One region of the Desulfosporosinus acidiphilus SJ4 genome, then DNA from elsewhere that is predicted to be linked to it. Evidence: riboswitches for the same ligand, from Rfam matches in the RefSeq annotation. Region 1 holds a riboswitch; each other region holds the start of a gene.
The links. A riboswitch is a leader RNA that binds a small molecule or an ion and turns the genes downstream of it on or off. The one in region 1 is predicted to bind cyclic di-GMP.
Positions count from the first base shown of each region.

Region 2: linked by a shared signal. The riboswitch ahead of DESACI_RS03530 (ArsB/NhaD family transporter) and the one ahead of DESACI_RS13625 (HD-GYP domain-containing protein) in region 1 are both predicted to bind cyclic di-GMP.
Region 3: linked by a shared signal. The riboswitch ahead of DESACI_RS04060 (ATP-binding protein) and the one ahead of DESACI_RS13625 (HD-GYP domain-containing protein) in region 1 are both predicted to bind cyclic di-GMP.
Region 4: linked by a shared signal. The riboswitch ahead of DESACI_RS08115 (methyl-accepting chemotaxis protein) and the one ahead of DESACI_RS13625 (HD-GYP domain-containing protein) in region 1 are both predicted to bind cyclic di-GMP.

Region 1 covers NC_018068.1:2,997,660-3,002,164, reverse strand. Annotated here, with positions in the region: gene DESACI_RS25540 (hypothetical protein) at 91-213, shown strand; gene DESACI_RS13635 (CBS domain-containing protein) at 343-711, shown strand; gene DESACI_RS13630 (D-alanyl-D-alanine carboxypeptidase family protein) at 892-2,127, opposite strand; cyclic di-GMP riboswitch class I at 2,468-2,550, shown strand; gene DESACI_RS13625 (HD-GYP domain-containing protein) at 2,720-3,868, shown strand; gene DESACI_RS13620 (GerAB/ArcD/ProY family transporter) at 3,776-4,505, opposite strand, start outside.
Region 2 covers NC_018068.1:750,411-754,915, reverse strand. Annotated here, with positions in the region: gene DESACI_RS03545 (ABC transporter ATP-binding protein) at 1-539, opposite strand, end outside; gene DESACI_RS03540 (MarR family winged helix-turn-helix transcriptional regulator) at 589-1,020, opposite strand; gene DESACI_RS03535 (manganese catalase family protein) at 1,211-2,011, opposite strand; cyclic di-GMP riboswitch class I at 2,179-2,287, shown strand; gene DESACI_RS03530 (ArsB/NhaD family transporter) at 2,334-3,665, shown strand; gene amrS (AmmeMemoRadiSam system radical SAM enzyme) at 3,675-4,505, opposite strand, start outside.
Region 3 covers NC_018068.1:876,417-880,921, forward strand. Annotated here, with positions in the region: gene DESACI_RS04040 (efflux RND transporter permease subunit) at 1-29, shown strand, start outside; gene DESACI_RS04045 (multidrug efflux MFS transporter) at 301-1,506, shown strand; gene DESACI_RS04050 (winged helix-turn-helix transcriptional regulator) at 1,479-1,832, opposite strand; gene DESACI_RS04055 (pyridoxamine 5'-phosphate oxidase family protein) at 1,957-2,346, shown strand; cyclic di-GMP riboswitch class II at 2,692-2,776, shown strand; gene DESACI_RS04060 (ATP-binding protein) at 3,062-4,093, shown strand; gene DESACI_RS22960 (ATP-binding protein) at 4,368-4,505, shown strand, end outside.
Region 4 covers NC_018068.1:1,762,684-1,767,188, forward strand. Annotated here, with positions in the region: gene DESACI_RS08110 (DMT family transporter) at 80-952, opposite strand; cyclic di-GMP riboswitch class I at 1,256-1,338, shown strand; gene DESACI_RS08115 (methyl-accepting chemotaxis protein) at 1,457-2,605, shown strand; gene DESACI_RS24495 (hypothetical protein) at 2,634-2,786, shown strand; gene DESACI_RS08120 (DUF7884 domain-containing protein) at 2,896-3,363, shown strand; gene DESACI_RS25755 (hypothetical protein) at 3,377-3,505, shown strand; gene DESACI_RS08125 (zinc dependent phospholipase C family protein) at 3,590-4,330, opposite strand.

The sequences.
Region 1 (4,505 bases):
AGGCATCGGGATTGTTGTAGTTATTATTTTGCTTTTAATTGCTATGGGTATCGTTTTCTAAGAAATTATAAAGAAAAAGGAGAATAAACTATGTACGGATATGGAGGCTTCGGCGGTTTTGGCGGCGGCTACGGATACGGCGGCAGCTGCATAGGTGCAGGAATCATTGCCATTGCGGTTCTTATTTTGATTGCCCTGGGAGTAATCTTTTAGAAATTAGAGGGTTGTATGTGAATTCTAAAGCCCCTGGAAGACTGTCAGTATTTGCTGGCAGTCTGAATTTATTTATCAAGGAGCTTACCTCACTGATAATATTTAATTGATGCTTGATGGTTCAAAAAGATGGCGGAAAATTTGTTTATTAATGCTAAAAATGAACCGGTAGGTTTTGTCAGTGATGGTGATATTATGAAGAATATAGGTTATCAAGATCCGAAGATTTTCTTTATCGATGCTTTTAACTCTGCTTCATGGGTTGATACTGAACCCTTTGATGAGAAAATAAAAAACCTCATGAATCGTAATGTCATGGAAATAGCGACTAAACGAGTGATAACGGTGGATGTAAACGAAGATCTTGATCAAGTGGCTAAGATTCTAGGCAACAAGAAAATCAAAAAAGTTCCTGTTGTGTCTGAGGAGAAACTTGTTGGTATTATTAGCCGCGGAGACATTGTACGTTTTATCGTCAACAATTATATTTACCAATAAGCGACACGTTTCTAGCTTTAATAGAAATCGGAGTCCCCATACTTAGAGTAAAGGTCTTAGAAGGGCATAAATAAAATAGCCCCCTGTTTGAAATGTCTCATGACTGTTTCAGGCAGAGGGCTATTTTATGTTTCGATATTTATTTTATAAAGCAGCACGATTTATTAGACTTGGGAATTCTTAGAAACGAATCAGTTTCCATAGTAATCCAGGTTGGTTGATGGCTTGAGTATTCTGAAGCGGAACAGATTGAACCCCTTGGCCGGTTTGGATTTTTAGAGTGGCGATGTTCGTGTTTGCTGGCAAAGGAAGTTCTGTATTTTTCAGATTTATGGAATAGTTAATTTTCATTCCAGGATAGCCAAATACTTTAACGGGTTCTGTAGCTTTTAACGGACTGTTGTTTTGCCATGCAGTGGTTAGTTCGCCATAACCTGAGGTGGGCTGATCGAGAGTATATAGCTTAAATTGAGATCGAACCTGATCCTGTATGTTGACATTAGCCTCAAGAGCACTTTGGAGAGATTGTTGTGTAACTTGACCTAACACAGCACCAATAATGTAATGAGTTTCATCGCCCGCTTGAACAGGTGTTGCAGAGATGAAGCAGCCCCCTGCAGCTGATGTAGAACCTGTTTTTATACCAACAATTGCGTGCTTTCCGAGCATACCATTTACATTATAGACAGTTCCGGCTACGGGCAGGGTCACTTGCGGCATAGCAACAATTTGACGAAAAACAGGATCCTGCATTGCAGCTTGAGCAATTTTTATTTGATCAACAGCATTGCTGACAGTAGTTTCACTGACACCACTGGCATCCGCATAGTGAGTTTTAGTCATACCAAGGGATTTGGCAGTTTCGTTCATCTTGGCAACAAAATTCTCGTTAGATCCTGATACCCAGCGCCCTAAGGTATCTGCCACATTGTCTCCTGACGGAAGTAATAGACCTTCAAGAAGCTGTTTTTCAGTAAGAGTTTCTCCTTCTGCAACCTTTAAGACGGAATAGCCATTACTTAAATCGCTTTGGTAGCTTGCGACATCCTGAGCAGTCATGGTTAATGTGGGACCGTTTTCACCAGGCTGCAATGGATGAGTTTTTAAGACCAAATAGGCAGTCATTATTTTTGTTACACTAGCAATAGGAACAGGACTTTGGTTAGAAGTTGAAGCGACAACACCTAAATTTTCTGTACCAACAGCTGATTCACCCTGCGTGGGAAATGTTACCGAAAAGTGGCCGGGTAACGATGAAGACGTTGATGTCACTTTCGCTTCCATGGAAGGGAGAGCACCAGTAAACCGACCATAAGCTAGCACGCAGACTAACAAAACAATGACTAAGAATAATATTCCTCTGATGGGAAACATAGGAACCTTGCGAGACGGGGAAGTGGACGGAGTCCCAGACATAAAATAACCTCCTTAATAATATTTAATGTGAACAGTTTAATTTTACAGGAAGAGTAAGGATTCGACAAATGGGTAATCATAACTTTTTCATTTGGGCATCGTTTTTACATAAGTTTTTATTGGTAAAAAGTATTTTAGACGACGAATAATAAGTGATATACAGTACTTAAATGTCAAAAAAGTTTGTAAAGTGTTCCAGAATTAGTAGTATTGTAATAAAAGGATAAAAATTTGTTATAATGGGCAAAAAATGTTGTTCTTTAGAATATTGTATAATATACTACCTTTCAGTGGAGATTAATCCCTTAAACATTAGTAGGAATAAAAGTTAATTAAACTTCAGTGCTAAAGGCAAACTCAGTGAGAGCTGAGGACGCAAAGCCACGGGTCTTAGATTCTTGATAAGATAGCCGGGTTACCATATAAAATTGTGTCGCCGATCGTTGAGTTCGGTGCTTTATTTTTTTTATGGTTAAGAACCAACATTAACAGGTAAAACAAAACAACAAGAGTTTAAGAGACACTACATTTAATGTTTCTCAAAGGGAATTTACATATAGAGAGCAAAGAGACGGAGGGAGGGGGAAACTCTTTGAATTGGTTATTAAAACCTGCACAATTAAATCTTACGGTAGGAATGCCTGCAAGTGCAGATCTATTTGATAAAGCCGGTGTATTATTACTTCATAAAGGACAGCCAGTGACAGAAGGTATAGGAGATCTTTTAAGGAAGAGAAAAGTTTATATTTGGGATAAACAAGAGGATGATGAATATCCCTCTAGAAACAGTGGGAAACCATTCCCCAAAGATGTCTATGAAGGTTTAGTTGGTTCCTTATGGAATATTTTTCATGAAGCAAAACTGATTACTGCCGAACAAATAGAAAAAACCATCGTTCTCGTGGAAACAATCGTTGAACAACTAAAACCACTCAATGTTTATTTGAACTTAGATGTTGTACCCTTGGACCTTGAACAGTTTAGAAACTATGATTACGGTACATTCGTGCATAGTTTGAACGTAGCTATTTTGGCAACCATGACAGGTATGCGTTTAAGGTACCCTGAGACAAAACTTAAGCATTTAACCTTGGGTGCCCTCCTGCATGATTTAGGCAAATTGAATATTCCCAAGGAAATATTGAATAAACCGGGTAATTTAACCGAGAACGAATTAGCTATTATGAGACGTCATCCTCAGCTTGGAGCAGAAATGCTGGAGAATTGCAACTTATTGACAAGCATAATGGATACGGTGATTAAACATCATGAACGTTGGAATGGGACTGGGTACCCTTTTGGATTGAATAAGCAAAAAATTCATCTGGATGCACAAATTGTCGCTGTTACGGATGTATTCGAAGCTTTAACGGCAGACAGGCCCTATCGAAAAGGTTTACCTCCCTATTATGCCCTGGAAATGATTATAGCAGGAGCAGATAAAGCCTATAATCCACAAGTTGTGAAAGCTTTTCGAGAGAGTTTAATTTTATACCCGGAAAATTCAGTGGTGACTCTCAATACCGGTGAAATTGGAGTAGTTGCAGCAGTTCCGATGCAGATGCCGACACGTCCTTTGGTTCGTCTTTTACTTGATAATAAAGGCAGGACAATCAATAAAACTCAGTATGTAGATTTAATGCAAGATTTAACTAGGTTTATTGGTCGTGTGGAATATGATTTTCCAATGAGAGGCTGCCCAGAGTGCTGGGATCCAAACAAGGGCAAATGGAAAAATTAAATAACTTTCGACAAAAGAAAGCTTAGTACTTAAATAAAATCCTTTCTGAACCCCGAAAGCTATTGTAAGAAAGACGACACTTGTGATGAGCCTCCATTTGAGGCCTTTCAAATTAAAGACGGTTTCTAATCCCCAACTTGTCATAAAAAAATAGGCGCTGCATTTAATAACTAAGGCTCCAAGCCAAACTCCCATAAATAGGGATTCGACTCCGGCAACCGTCCTGCTTATTTCTACCATTTTTCCTAATTCTAGAATACCGAATAATAATCGGATGGTTTCCGTCGGACCAAAGACGAGAATCTGGATAACAACAACAACTGTATCTAAAATCCCCACAAGAAATCCAATTCGCCAAATTGCAGATTTTAATTGAGCGAAATCTTGCCTATTACTGTGAGGTAAAAATCTAATAAATCCCGCCAAGAACAGGATATAGACCATGGGAAAGGGGATCACTTTAAAGACTCCCCAAAGCAGAGGGATAACTCCGTTTTCCAGAAATGGAAGGAGAGCACCTTGTTCAATTCGTGGGATCGTTAGGAAAATATTAAGAACTAAGGCAACAACAATGATAGGCAAGAGAACTTCGGAAAAACGTGCAAACACTTCTATACCTGAAGTTGCCAAATAAAAC
Region 2 (4,505 bases), 2.2 Mb from region 1:
AGAGGTATGCCTCTGGACAGGACAATCCCGATCACTGTAAACAGCGCCGGTACTGATACTAAGAGAACCCAGGTTAAACCGGGATCTTCATGGATCGCCATAAAAATCCCCCCCAGGCAAGTAAGGGGTGCACTGACCATCATGCTTAATATTAATACGGAGACCTGCTGTACTTGATTTACGTCATTAGTAGTTCTTGTAATGAGAGTTGCTGTACCAAGCTTATCAAATTCCTGCAGGGAAAAGCTCTGAACTTTAGCAAAGATCTTTTCACGCAGGATCCTGCCAAACCCTACTGCAGTTTTGGCAGAGAGGAAATTGGCAATAATGGCGCATAAAGTTCCTCCGGCAGCAATTAAAAGCATATGACCGCCGATTTGCAAAATATAGCCTATGTCATTATTGACAATCCCATGATCGACTATGTCCGCCATTAAGGTCGGCAAGTAAAGATCAGAAAGCACCTGTACAAAAAGGAACAAGAAAACACCGCAAATATAGGGTGAGAATTGTCTTAAAAATTTATATAATTTTACCATGAGCTTCTCCTACCTCATACCATTCTCTGGATTCCAGCTTTGAACTGGGTTAATTATTAAGCATCGTTTTTAAAAGTTCCAACCCCTCAATGATTTTAGCCTGGTCGTCTGAGGAGGCTTTACTTAAGGTGCAAGCGATTTTTTTGAGTATCAATTGATGGTAATGCTCGTGCATTTCTGAAAATTTCGGCGAAACACTGACATATACAACCCTTCTGTCTTGCTCACTTCGGTTTCTTACCACAAGTCCCATGTTTTCCAGACGATCCACAATACCTGAAACCGTACTATTTGATAGGCTAAGCTTCCCGCTTAGATCAGTGATCTTAATAGTATTTTCCTTACTTAAGATCCCCATGACCATCATCTGAGTCACAGTCATTCCCTTTTCTTCAAAGATGTTCCCTATATTGTGTCTGAAAAGAACCATGATCTCATGAAACAACTTAGCAATTTCGTAACTTTGATTTGAATTATCCATAATTCTACTTCCTTCGATTTTATTTCGTCCGCGTAAATTACGTCATCGAATATTTCGTTTACGAAATAATATTAGTCGGTTCATTAAGTTTTGTCAATACCCTACTCTTTAGAGTGGCCTTTGCTTCAAAGATACTCGGCGAAGCGGCTAAAAAAACAAAGGACGGGGTTCGTCCTTTGTTCCGGGGAAACTAATGTTTAGGGGGCTGCGGCTGGTTATATTGAGGATTGTTGCGGGTGTGGTCCATATAACCCGGTTTTACCTCCCGTGGTCCGTTGGGCTGAGGATCTTTTCCGTATTGGGCCGGTCCGCCATACTTTTCATTAGGATTTTCTTCATAAGAAAACCCATTTCCTTGATTCCATGGACCGCGGCTATCGCCTTGTCCGGTGGACATGTTCATATATTTTTTCGAGAAATCCGAATCTCTGAAGTCCTTGTTAACTCCGGAACCCTTAAGAGTTTCTAAGGCCTGCATAAATGAGAAGTTATGGGATTCTTCCCGGCTTAAAAGGAACCGGATCATGTCTTTGACGCCGGCATCATCGGTCTGTTGAAGGAGACGTTCATAAATCAGTTTAGCCCGAAGTTCCGCTCCGGCATTGGATGAAAGATCTGTATAAAGGTCTCCCGTGGAATTGACAAAGTTAGCGGTCCACGGAACGCCGGCGGAATTTACCAGTAAAGGTCCTCCTCCCAGCAAAGCCATATGATTGGCAGCAAAGTCTTTGGGAATATTGTCAACAGGTCCGATGAGCATCCCCAGGGCTTCTCCTACCATCTCCAAATGGCTTAATTCTTCAGCTGCAATGTCCTGCAGCAAATCCCTTATTTTAGGATCGTTACAACCTAAACTTTGAGAGAAATACTGCATCGCGGCTTTAAGTTCGCCATTGCCGCCCCCAAACTGTTCCAACAACAGGACCGCATATCGAGGATCAGGCTGATCGACATGAACCGTGTATTCCATATCTTTGACATGTTTAAACACCCAAATAACCTCCTTGCTTCAACACAATAACTTTTCCAAGCTATTATCTCCTCGAATTTTACGTATTATCCCGTAAATTGCTAAAACTTATGGGATTATCCCTCTTGACTGTCTTTTAAGTTCCTTGCTATACTTTTGGTAATATATGATAATATAACTTATATTTTTTTCGGTTGGGGTAAACTTCGCGAAAGCGGGGGACGCTAAAGTCATGGATCTAAGGCTTAAAGCAAATGCTTGCCAGCGCAGGAAAGCTAAGATCGCCAGACTACAAGATGAACTTCTCTGGGGAGAGTAGTACTATGGACTACTCTCCCCTTTTATATTTCTAAGCGAATCTTGGGAACATTATGATTTAGAGAAGCTTGGAGGCGTGTCGATGCTCATTTGGATTGCAGCAAGTATATTTCTACTTAGCTATTTTTTGATCATCCTCGAAAAGTTTCCCCGTGCAGTTATTGCAATTTCCGGTGCCTCATTGATGATTATTCTGGGGGTGCTCACACAAGATAAAGCTGTCAAACATATTGATTGGAATACTTTAGGGTTATTAATCGGGATGATGCTCATCGTTGATCTTACCCGCAGATCAGGTATCTTTTCCTTTCTGGCTGTTTGGGTCAGCAAAAAAGTCAAAGGAAATCCTGCGATGCTTTTGATTTCCTTGTCCCTTCTCACGGGTATCTTGTCCGCTCTTTTAGATAACGTTACAACAGTTTTGTTAATTGTCCCAATTACTTTATCAATTGCTGACGAACTGGAAGTTGATCCTATTCCTTTTCTCTTTTGCCAAATCCTGATGAGTAATATCGGAGGCACAGCGACTCTGATCGGGGACCCGCCCAACATTATGATCGCCGGGCAAACAGGCCTCAGCTTCCTGGATTTTATTATAAATCTTCTTCCCATAATCCTTATCATTATTGTGGCGACTTTATCAGTTTTATATTTGTTTTATCGCCGCAAGCTAACCACCGGCGAGGATTTAAAACACAAACTAATGATGCAGAACGAATGGGAACAGATAAAAGACTTTTCCTTGCTCAAAAAATGTTTGGTCATCTTGGGCCTTGTGATTTTAGCTTTTTCCCTCCATTCCCTCCTTCACTTAGAAACTGCAACCATTGCCCTAAGCGGAGCCATGCTGTTAATGCTCTGGACCCATGAAGAGCCGGAGGATATATTCCTGGCTGTCGAATGGCCAACCCTCTTTTTCTTCGCCGGCTTATTTGTGCTTGTGGGAGGACTCGTGGAAACCGGAATCCTTGACTATCTGGCAAAAGGGAGCATGAGTTTAACCGGGGGAAATCCCCTTTTAACAACCCTTTCAATTTTAATAATATCCGCACTGCTTTCTTCATTTCTCGATAATATTCCCTATGTGGCCACCATGATCCCCCTAATCCAAAAATTAGCTGAGCTTAGTCATCTTACCCCAGCTCAAACTCAACCTCTATGGTGGGCCTTAGCCTTAGGAGCTTGTCTCGGCGGAAACGGTACCTTAGTAGGGGCCTCAGCTAACCTCATCGTGGCAGGAATTGCTGTAAAGAACGGCCTCAAAATCCGCTATATCCAATTTTTTAAAGTAGGTTTTCCTATGATGCTTCTCAGCATTATTATCTCCGCCGGATACCTGGTCCTCCGCTATTACTAGACTCAAGTCTCACTTGAATTCGCCAAAAATCTTTAAGCCGCATTTTGGACAATTACCATCCTTTAAGCGGTTGACAAGGGTTGGTTCACGGAGGATGACAGGTTCGCTGCATTTTGGGCAGAAGGTTGTGCTTCCACCGCTGACATTACCGAGATAGACATAAGGAAGCCATTCCTTGGCAACCTTAAAAAGCTGGTCTAAAGTTTTTCGTTCCGTTGCAGGGAGTGAGAGCCGGTAAGCTGGGTGGTATCGGCTTAGATGCCAGGCAAGGGGAGTATTAAGGTCATAAAGCCAGCGGGATAATCCGGCCATCTCCTCAGGATCATCATTGGCCCCAGGAATGACTAGGGTCGTAATTTCTAAATGAACGCGCCCGGCTAAGCGCTCCACGTTTTCTAAGACCCAGCTTAATTTGCCTCCGCAGTAATGACGGTAAAATTCCTCAGAAAAACCTTTAATATCAATATTAACTGCATCGAGCCAAGGGATTAATTCTTCAAGGAAGCGTCCGGAGATGATCCCATTACTGACCAAAACCACTTTTCCCCCTTGAGCGCGAATAAGGGGCGCCGTATCTCTGATCATTTCAAACCACATGCTTGGCTCGGAATAAGTAAAACATAACCCCAAGGAATTTTTGGCCCGTAAAGCAAGCTCAGCAGAACTCACTCTTTGCCCTGATTGACGTTGCTGAGATATTTCGTGATTTTGACAAAATGAGCAGCTTAAATTACAGCCAAACCCTCCTACGGAAAAGATCCAAGACCCAGGATAAAAATGGTAGAGCGGTTTTTTCTCAATGGGGTCAAGATTCCAGGCAGCAGCTTCGCCGTAAGTGAG
Region 3 (4,505 bases), 2.1 Mb from region 1:
CCGAGGTATCTCCAGATCATACTACTTAGAGTGAATCTTCTATAAATGCAAAAATAATTATTTACTAAAAAAACCCTTTCGAAGACGAAGATCTTTGAAAGGGTTTTTCAGTGTTTATAGGTTCAGTAGTAATTTAGGTAGTGAACTCTAAGTAGATTGGCTTTCAGGTCTATAATTAGTCTGTTGATCATAAGTAAACCTTAATGGGCTAAAGCTACTTCGTGCACCATTTGTAACTTTACTAAAATGACGTTAAAATATTTTAGTATGCTAAATTTCGATATCTGAAAGGAATTAACGATGCCAATCTGGAAACGAAACTTAATTATTTGCTGGTTCGGATCTTTTGCTACCATGGCGGGAATGAATCTCGTAATTCCCTTTCTTCCCATTTATATTCAACAACTGGGTGTTCACAATATTGCCAGAGTCGAACAGTGGTCTGGGGTTGCCTTCGGTGCCACAGCGCTCTCTGCCGCTATCGTTTCTCCGCTTTGGGGAAAGCTTGCCGACATACATGGCAGGAAGCTTATGCTGCTCAGAGCTAGCCTAGGAATGGCAATCATAATGATTTTAATAGGATTCGTCCATAATGTTTATGAACTGGTCGGTCTTCGTCTTTTGATGGGTGCTATATCCGGCTACGTACCGGCAGCGATTACACTGGTTTCTTCTCAAACTCCAAGAGAACACGCGGGTTGGGCTTTAGGGACTCTTACTTCCGGTTCAGTAGGAGGCTCCTTGATCGGCCCTCTTGTTGGCGGTACTTTGTCCGAAATTATCGGTTTGCGTCATGTTTTTTACATCACCGGGGGATTTCTGCTTTTGGCGTTTCTCATTGCCTGGGTATTTGTTCGCGAAGATTTTATTCCAAACAATTCGGCTCGATTGTCCGGCCGGGAAGTGTGGAAGATCATCGACAAACCGAAAATACTCATAGCTATGTTTATAACTTCCTTTATGCTTCAATTAGCAAGCATGTCTATCGAGCCCATTGTTACCATTTATGTAAAATTATTAATGAACAATGCAAGCCATATAGCAATTATTTCCGGTGCAGTTGTTTCAGCAGTGGGTTTAGCTAATGTATTGATCGCCCCTTTTCTCGGCAAATTATCCGATAGGATAGGGCCTTATTCCGTATTATTTGTTTGTCTTCTTGCGGCAGCCATAATTTTGATTCCCCAGGCCTATGTCCGGAACGCCTGGCAGCTGATAATTTTGCGCTTTATGATGGGTATTGCTACCGCTGGTTTTTTGCCGGCTATTAATTCACTTCTTAAAAGCAACATCCCGGAAACGATTTCAGGAAGAATATTCGGATATAATAATGCAGCTCAAAATTTAGGCAACGTCGCTGGCCCGGTAATTGGAGGTCAGATGGCCGCCTATTGGGGTTTCCATTATGTCTTCTTTTCCACGAGTATATTGCTTTTCATAAATGCTCTTTGGGTTTACTATACAAGCAAAGGTAGTTTTCAAATATCTGGTTCAAGGTGTGCCTGAAAATGGCTTTGTATATATTTTTTACCCCATACTTCCAATTTCTCTAGGACTTCATTAAATTCAATACCAATGTCACTTAGTGAGTATTCTACTTTTGGGGGAACTTGGTGATAGACCTTGCGAAGGATAAGCCCATTTTCCTCCAGTGCCCGCAACTGCCTTGTCAACGTTGCTTGTGTTAAATCCGGCATTAAACGCTGTAACTCATTGAATCTCAGAGTTTTTTCACTTATATAATGTAAAATTAAGAGACTCCATTTCCCGGATAATACTTTTTGTGCTGTTACATAGGGACATCGCCCTACTAATTTTTCATTCTCTTTCATATGGCCCTCCTGTAGTAATAGTATCAATAATGAAATATACTATCATAAAAGATCGTACTTGTATAAATTATTCTACCGTCATAAAATGCATTATAGAGGTATGGCTTGAAAGGAGTAAAGATCAATGGAAACAGTATTCGAGTTTTTTAAAAACAACCAGGTTTTCTTTATTGCAACAATGGATGGTGATCAGCCGAGAAACCGCCCCTTTGGAGCGGTAGCAAAATTTGAGGGCAAGCTGTATATATGCACAAACAATACAAAGAACGTATTTAAACAAATTGAAAAGAACACTAAAATCGAAATTGCTGCCTTAAACAAAGATGGCGGCTGGTTTCGCTTAGAAGCAAAGGCGATCGTTGATAAAAGACCGGAAGCAAAACAAGCTATGCTTGACCAGAATCCTTCACTTACAAAAATGTACAAAGTTGATGATGGAGTTTTTGAGGTGCTGTATTTTGAAGATGCAACGGCAACATTTATGACAACTGAGCCCAAAACCATTAAATTCTAAACTTAAAGGGATGTAATAGTGTTCCTGCTGTATGCAGGGGGACAAAAAGGTTCTTTGTTTATCCGATGTACTTTACATTTATCGTATATTAGACCTTTCACTATCCCTTTTACCATTACAATACCGTTATACTTTAATATTTAATAATGGAGTACGCTGCATTAAACTTTTTTTAATGCAGCGTATGCTTTTCTCTAAAATAAAGTATTAATATAAGTCGTATACTAATCAAACAAAACTTTTTCTTCCACTAGTTACATAATGTGACAAATTAGAACAGTATATCTATGTTATACTACACATAAAGAGTTTTAGAACAAAAATGTTTATTTTTTGCTAATTTAATACAAATTAGGAAGTTTAGAAACATGTATTATAATTTGGGCGCTTTATACATGTGGAACAAGTAGCGCAACCGGCCTGGTTTTATGAATAAACCAGGCTTTTCACTTGGGAAGATTATCTTCGTCCAGCCATAAGAAGAATCCTATAATATTGAGGGAGAAAAAGATGAAAGAAAGAAAATTTATAGTCCTAGGACTCCTAATTGGACTTATTCTTTTTTGCTTTGACAGATGGCTTGATTCTCATAATCATTCACTAAGAATTTCCTGGATACTCGTTATTTTGGGGGGGGGTAACGGGTAGTCTCTTAATAAAGATCAATAATGAGCAAAGAAAAAAAAGTGAAGCAATCAAAGAGGATCATCAACGGATGCTCGATTTGTTGAACAGTCTGCCGGGTATAGTCATTGTAGTGGAAGAAAATTATAAGGTTCGTTTCGCAAATCGCAATTATAACAGAGAATTTGGTGAGGATCACGTTGAGTTCTGTTACAATATGTTTGGAAGGACAACCCCTTGTGAGAACTGTAAGATAAATGAAGTGTTTGTTGAAGGACGGCCTATGGAAAATGAGGATACTTTCTATAACGGAGAAATTTACGAAGCCAAATATCAGCCATTTAGAGATATTGATGGAACAAGACTTGTCATAAAAACCCTTTACAATATTACAGAGCGAAAAAAGGGAGAGCAAGAACTGTCTCGCCTGCATCGAGAAATGGCACATCTAGAACGTCTGAATTTAGTGGCCCAAATGGCCGCAGGGATAACCCATGAAATTAGGAATCCGATTTCGGTGGTACGGGGATATCTCCAGTTTCTTGGGTCTAAACCGGAGTTTCAATTACAAGGTCAGATATTTGAGCTAATGATTAATGAACTTGATCGAGCCAATTCGATTATCTCGGATTACTTGGCAATATCAAGAAATTCCACGAAAGGGCTCCAATACTTTAATATCAACAAAATTTTAAGACATCTATATCCATTGCTTGAGGCAGACTCAGGTTCTCAGGATAAACAAATAGAATTTAATACCAGAGAAACCCCTAATACTATGCTCAATCCGGATGAAATCTCACAATTAGTGCTTAATTTATGTCGTAACAGCTTAGAGGCAATGAAAGCAGGGGGAACGCTAACTATTCAGACATATGTTGAGAACGAATTTGTGATCCTATGTATTGAGGATGAGGGCGGAGGTATCCCAACAGAACAATTGGACAGAATTGGTACACCTTTTTTTACGACAAAAGAGAACGGAACAGGATTAGGCCTGAGCATCTGTTACGATATCGCTTTTCGTCATAATGCTTCTATTGACTTTAAGAGCAGTCCCAGGGGAACAACTTTTTTTGTTCGTTTTCCGCTAGTCAAAGAAGTAACAAGTTTATCGCACTGATAATCATTAATCTGCCAACTAAGCAGATTGATTTTCCCATCGTGACTTACCACGATTAACGATTGCAAACCTGCAGTTTTAGGAAAATTGCTTAAGAACGAGTGAAGGTATAAACCGACGATCGTTCTTTTTTCGTACTGGCCACGGACTACCGAGGGGTTCTTAGGCAGTTTTTTTGCGAAGCTTCTCTTAAATCGACATATTTCGCTGTATATCTAGAATATAGTATTGATAGTGACATGATTAATCAAAAATTAACATGAAAATGTTGAATATGATTTATTGCTTATTCTATGGGTTTCTGAAAGTGGGGTTGCCGGTGATAGCGTTAGTTTATTTGTATCTGACTTGCAGTAGTGTCTATTTATTTTTGGGAATATCATTATTCTTTAAAGATCGCAAAAATATAATT
Region 4 (4,505 bases), 1.2 Mb from region 1:
CGAGTTTTAACACGGCTCCGTGTTAAATGTTAGGGTATCTGACATAGTGAACTCCTTCAGCTAAGAGCAATTGATTGAATCAGCTTTCTTTTACAACTAATAAAACCCCGCCAAGAATTAAAAGAGAACCTATTAAGAATGTGATTCCGACTTGTTCACCGAGAAACAGCCAGCCTAGTAAAGTTCCGCTCAGAGGCTGAAAGAAGAAAAAGAGGCTTCCGCTGGCTGCTTCAACCATTTGCAAACCTTTATTCCAAAGAAAGAACGCTAAGGCAGTAGACACAACACCAAGATATAAGATCCCTTCCCAGATGGCTGGATGCGTCAGAACGTCGATTGTGCTCTGGTTCAACTGCGTTGCTGCAAAAGGGGTAATGATTACGGTCGCTGCAAAAATAGCGTAAGTTGTAACAACAAGCTGAGAGTAGTCACTGGGGACTCGTTTTATGAGTACAGACATTAAGGCCCAAGTTAAGGCGGCAATTCCTAAAATTAGTCCTCCGAGCTGATAATTTATATTGACATCACCGATCCCGACAATGCACAATACTCCGATGGTTGCCAAAATGACAGAGACCCATTTGCGAAAAGTAATTTTTTCTTTGAGTAAAAATCGAGCAAATACTACCATAAATGCTGGAGTTGCAGATGTAATCACGGCACCCATCTGCGCAGTTGATAGCTTTGTTCCTAGAAATTGAGTCCAGATCGATATAGCATAGCCGGTTAGGCCAATAGCCAGTATCAATGGAATGTCTCGCCTTCGTATATGCCAGGATTGATGCGTTAAGACAGACATCGCTGTAAGGACCACCAGGGCAATGACATAACGGAGCCAGACTAATTCTAAGGGTGATATAAAACTTAGCACGACTTTACTTATAACATACATGCCGCCCCAAATAGTTGCTGCTAAAGCTAGGTATAATGAGCCTAGTTTGTTATTTGACACAGTAGTTCCCTCCGTCTTTAAAATTGCATCGGTATTCCAGACGGAAGAGCATATCATCATCAATCCGTCAGGAAAGAAGTTCCGCCGGCACATCATTTTCAAATAGTGGTGTAAAATACATTATTAAGTCACCTCCATAGTGATTTAAATATGTTCGCGATTAGAAAAGGATTCTCCTCTAAGGAATTGAGATTATTGAATGCGAAAAGAACGTTGCCCTAAAGTATTACTATAAATTGAAATATTCCCTATATTTTTATTAATATCAACATTCGATTACATTCTTGTGCTATAATATACAATAAAAGACAAAGGCAAACTTGGTGAAAGCTAAGGACGCAAAGCCACGGGTCTTTCTATTAACGAAAGATAGCCGGGTTGCACAATAGTGTTTTGAATGTCTTTGTCGTCAAGAATATAAACCTTGGCGGCATTGCTTTTGCCTAGCGCTGAATAGCTTGAACCAAAACGCTGATTTGGTAACAAGAATAGGAGAGATATGAGATGATAGCTTTTGCAGGCGTTGAGGCATGTAAGATCATGGCTGAATTATTAGCCAATTTAATTCCCGGCGGCGCATTGTTTGGCGTTGTGGAACATGATACGTTTGTTTGGGTAAAAACATCGGACTCATTTTCCTTAGACATTTTTAAAGTTGGCAACAAGCTAAACGAGGATACCACGACAATGCAAGCAATACGAGAAAAAAAGGTTGTAACACAGAATGTTCCTCGTACTGTTTATGGCATGAGAGTTTTCATCGTCTCAATTCCTATCATCGAAGAGAACGGCAATATTTGGGGAGCTTTTTCTATCGCATTGCCTAAATTGCACCCAGTCGCTGCTGCTTTTGGAGATTTTGCCCCGATTTTATCAGAAATGTTCCCGGAAGGGGCTTTTATATACATGTCGGATTTGACAAAAATCGCTTACACCCAGGCCTCGCAGAAATTTGATATGCCGTCTATCACCGTAGGTTATGAACTAAAAGAAACGGATATTGCCTATCGGGCGCTTAAGACCAAAAAACCTATTATTGAAGAGATTGATGCCACGAAATATGGGCAACCGCTTACGATTGCTAATTTCCCACTGTATGATGATGAAAAGAAAAATCTCGTGGCTACCTTAGGAATTGTAACTCCGAAGAAAACAGCGGTTACCTTGCGTGAGGTGTCGCATAATCTTGAAAGCAGCTTGGAAGGCATCGCTGCAGCAATAGAGGAACTTTCGGCTTCTGCTTCGGAAATTCACTCCAATGAAGGAGCACTTAATGCGGATATTAAAGGAATAATTAATATATCGGAGGAGATTAACAAAGTATCGGCTTTTATTAAGAAGATTGCCGATGAAACACAAATGTTAGGTTTGAACGCTTCTATCGAAGCAGCTCGAGCGGGCGATGCAGGCAGGGGATTTGGCGTTGTTGCCGAAGAGATTAGAAAGCTTTCCGCTCAATCCAAGAGCACGGTTCCCAGAATCAAACAATTGACAGATACTATAAAACAGAACGTTGAAGAAGCAAGCCGTAAAAGTACGATGTCCCTGGATGCCAGTCAAGGACAAGCTGCCGCTTCTGAAGAAATTTCTGCAAGTATTGAAGAAATTACGTCCATGTCGATGGAATTAAATAAATTAGCGAGGTCTTTATAACATTGAACCCAGGGGCTTCGGTGGCGGAATGATAGTACATATAGATAACCTTGATGCAGAACTTGCCTTGGTTGAGCAAAAAATCTCCAAAATTGAACTTGTCCGGCAAGATATTCTTGACTTAAAGAAGCGGGCCCAGGCACTATTCGAAACAATGACCAGAGAAGAAATTAAGGATTAGATATGTCTCTTCTAAATGTATCTCTTCAGCCGTGGTCGAGATATTCGAGACTAAAAGCAGGATTAGTGGGGAAGGAGAAAAAGGAGCTGCTGGTTAGGAGGTATATAAAATGAGTATTGACAAAGCTTTTTATCATAATGTTCTAAAAAACATGTTTGCCGATCCTTGCGAAGTGACCTATTGGGATGGGGAGATTAAGCGATATGGAGAAGGAGAGATTCGGTTCCGAATTCACTTTAATGAACCTCTTCCGAAATCAGAAATTATTGGCGATCCATCCCTTGCCTTCGGTGAGGGTTATATGCATAACAAAATTGATATTGATGGGGCTTTTGAAAAAGTCATCGAATCGATTTTCAAGAATCAAAACAGTTTTCTTTATGAGAAACATAGTTATGTAAAGTTAGCTAAGAAGCTTTCCAATACACTGCGAAAAAGCAAAGAGGATGTTCAACACCACTACGATATTGGTAACAATTTTTACCGTCTCTGGTTAGATGATACTATGAGCTATTCTTGTGCTTATTTTGAGTCGCCCGAAGACAGTTTATATCAGGCTCAAAAAAATAAAAGATGAAACGTTTATTAGAATGTGGCGTTTGTACCTAAATTCCTGTGCGGCTTCATTCCATTGTGGCAACATCGATGTTCATCAGTTCCTTTTTACTAAGGGAGTAAATAATAACTTGCCTTTAACAAGAACATATATGTATGAATGAGCTCGTTCAGATAAATCTAATATTGGCATTGTCCTGACATATTCATTAAAAGATGATAGCACGAAAGTAATTACTGTATAAATTTTATACCGACTTAGGAATGATACCGATTGAACTGTGATGTGGAAACGTCTCGGCTAACTTTTGGTAAGTAAAATCTAAAAAGCCGGCAGTTGTAGCAATTGATAAAGGAATTAGCGTTTCTGCGGCTTTAGTGTATGTTTCGTTGGTACAACCATTTTCCAATGAAACCAAAGGATAAAGAGAAGCCGATAGTTTGGCATTATGATCAATCCATTGCACGGGATGGTTAAACCGGGGATACAAACCGAATTGTGACGGGAATCTGTACCAGTTATTTGCCGCCCATTTTTCGAATTCGAGATGTCCATCAAAAACAACTCCGTTAGAATGATGAGGTACACACATGTCTTGGACTAGGTGCAAGGCCGCTCCTAGATAGAACATGCCCTTTACCGTCTCTTTGGTGAAGAGAGACATGGCCTTGTTAAAGTAATATTGACACTCAGCTGCTGCATCCGGCCATCGGACACTACCCTGTTTTTCGTTTATGCTGTAATAGTGACAAACGTTTTTCCAGCCACGGTCTGCCCATAGAAGACCTTTTTTTAGATAGGTATGATAATCTTCGAAAAGCTGAGTCACTTGATGCTTATTGTCCTGTTCTAAGAGGCGATAAGCCTGTTCCAGGCTGTAGATGTGAGGAAGCCCCGGAGAGTTTAAGAAATATTGCAAGGGTCCGACTGGGGCAAGAATCATTTTGGTCATTTTTCCCAGGGTGTATGTGTAGACGTTTGCATTCATTCGTTTATCACCTCATCCTAAAGTATTCTTGCCGGAAAGCCCAATTTGCTTTACTGCCGCCTGCCTGAATAAGTATCATGGTACCGGCACTGCCCATCTTTATCCCATATTATTCTAAAACATGAACGTAAAAGCCATATTGCAAATGTGTTAAAACATCGTAAATTTGAAGAAA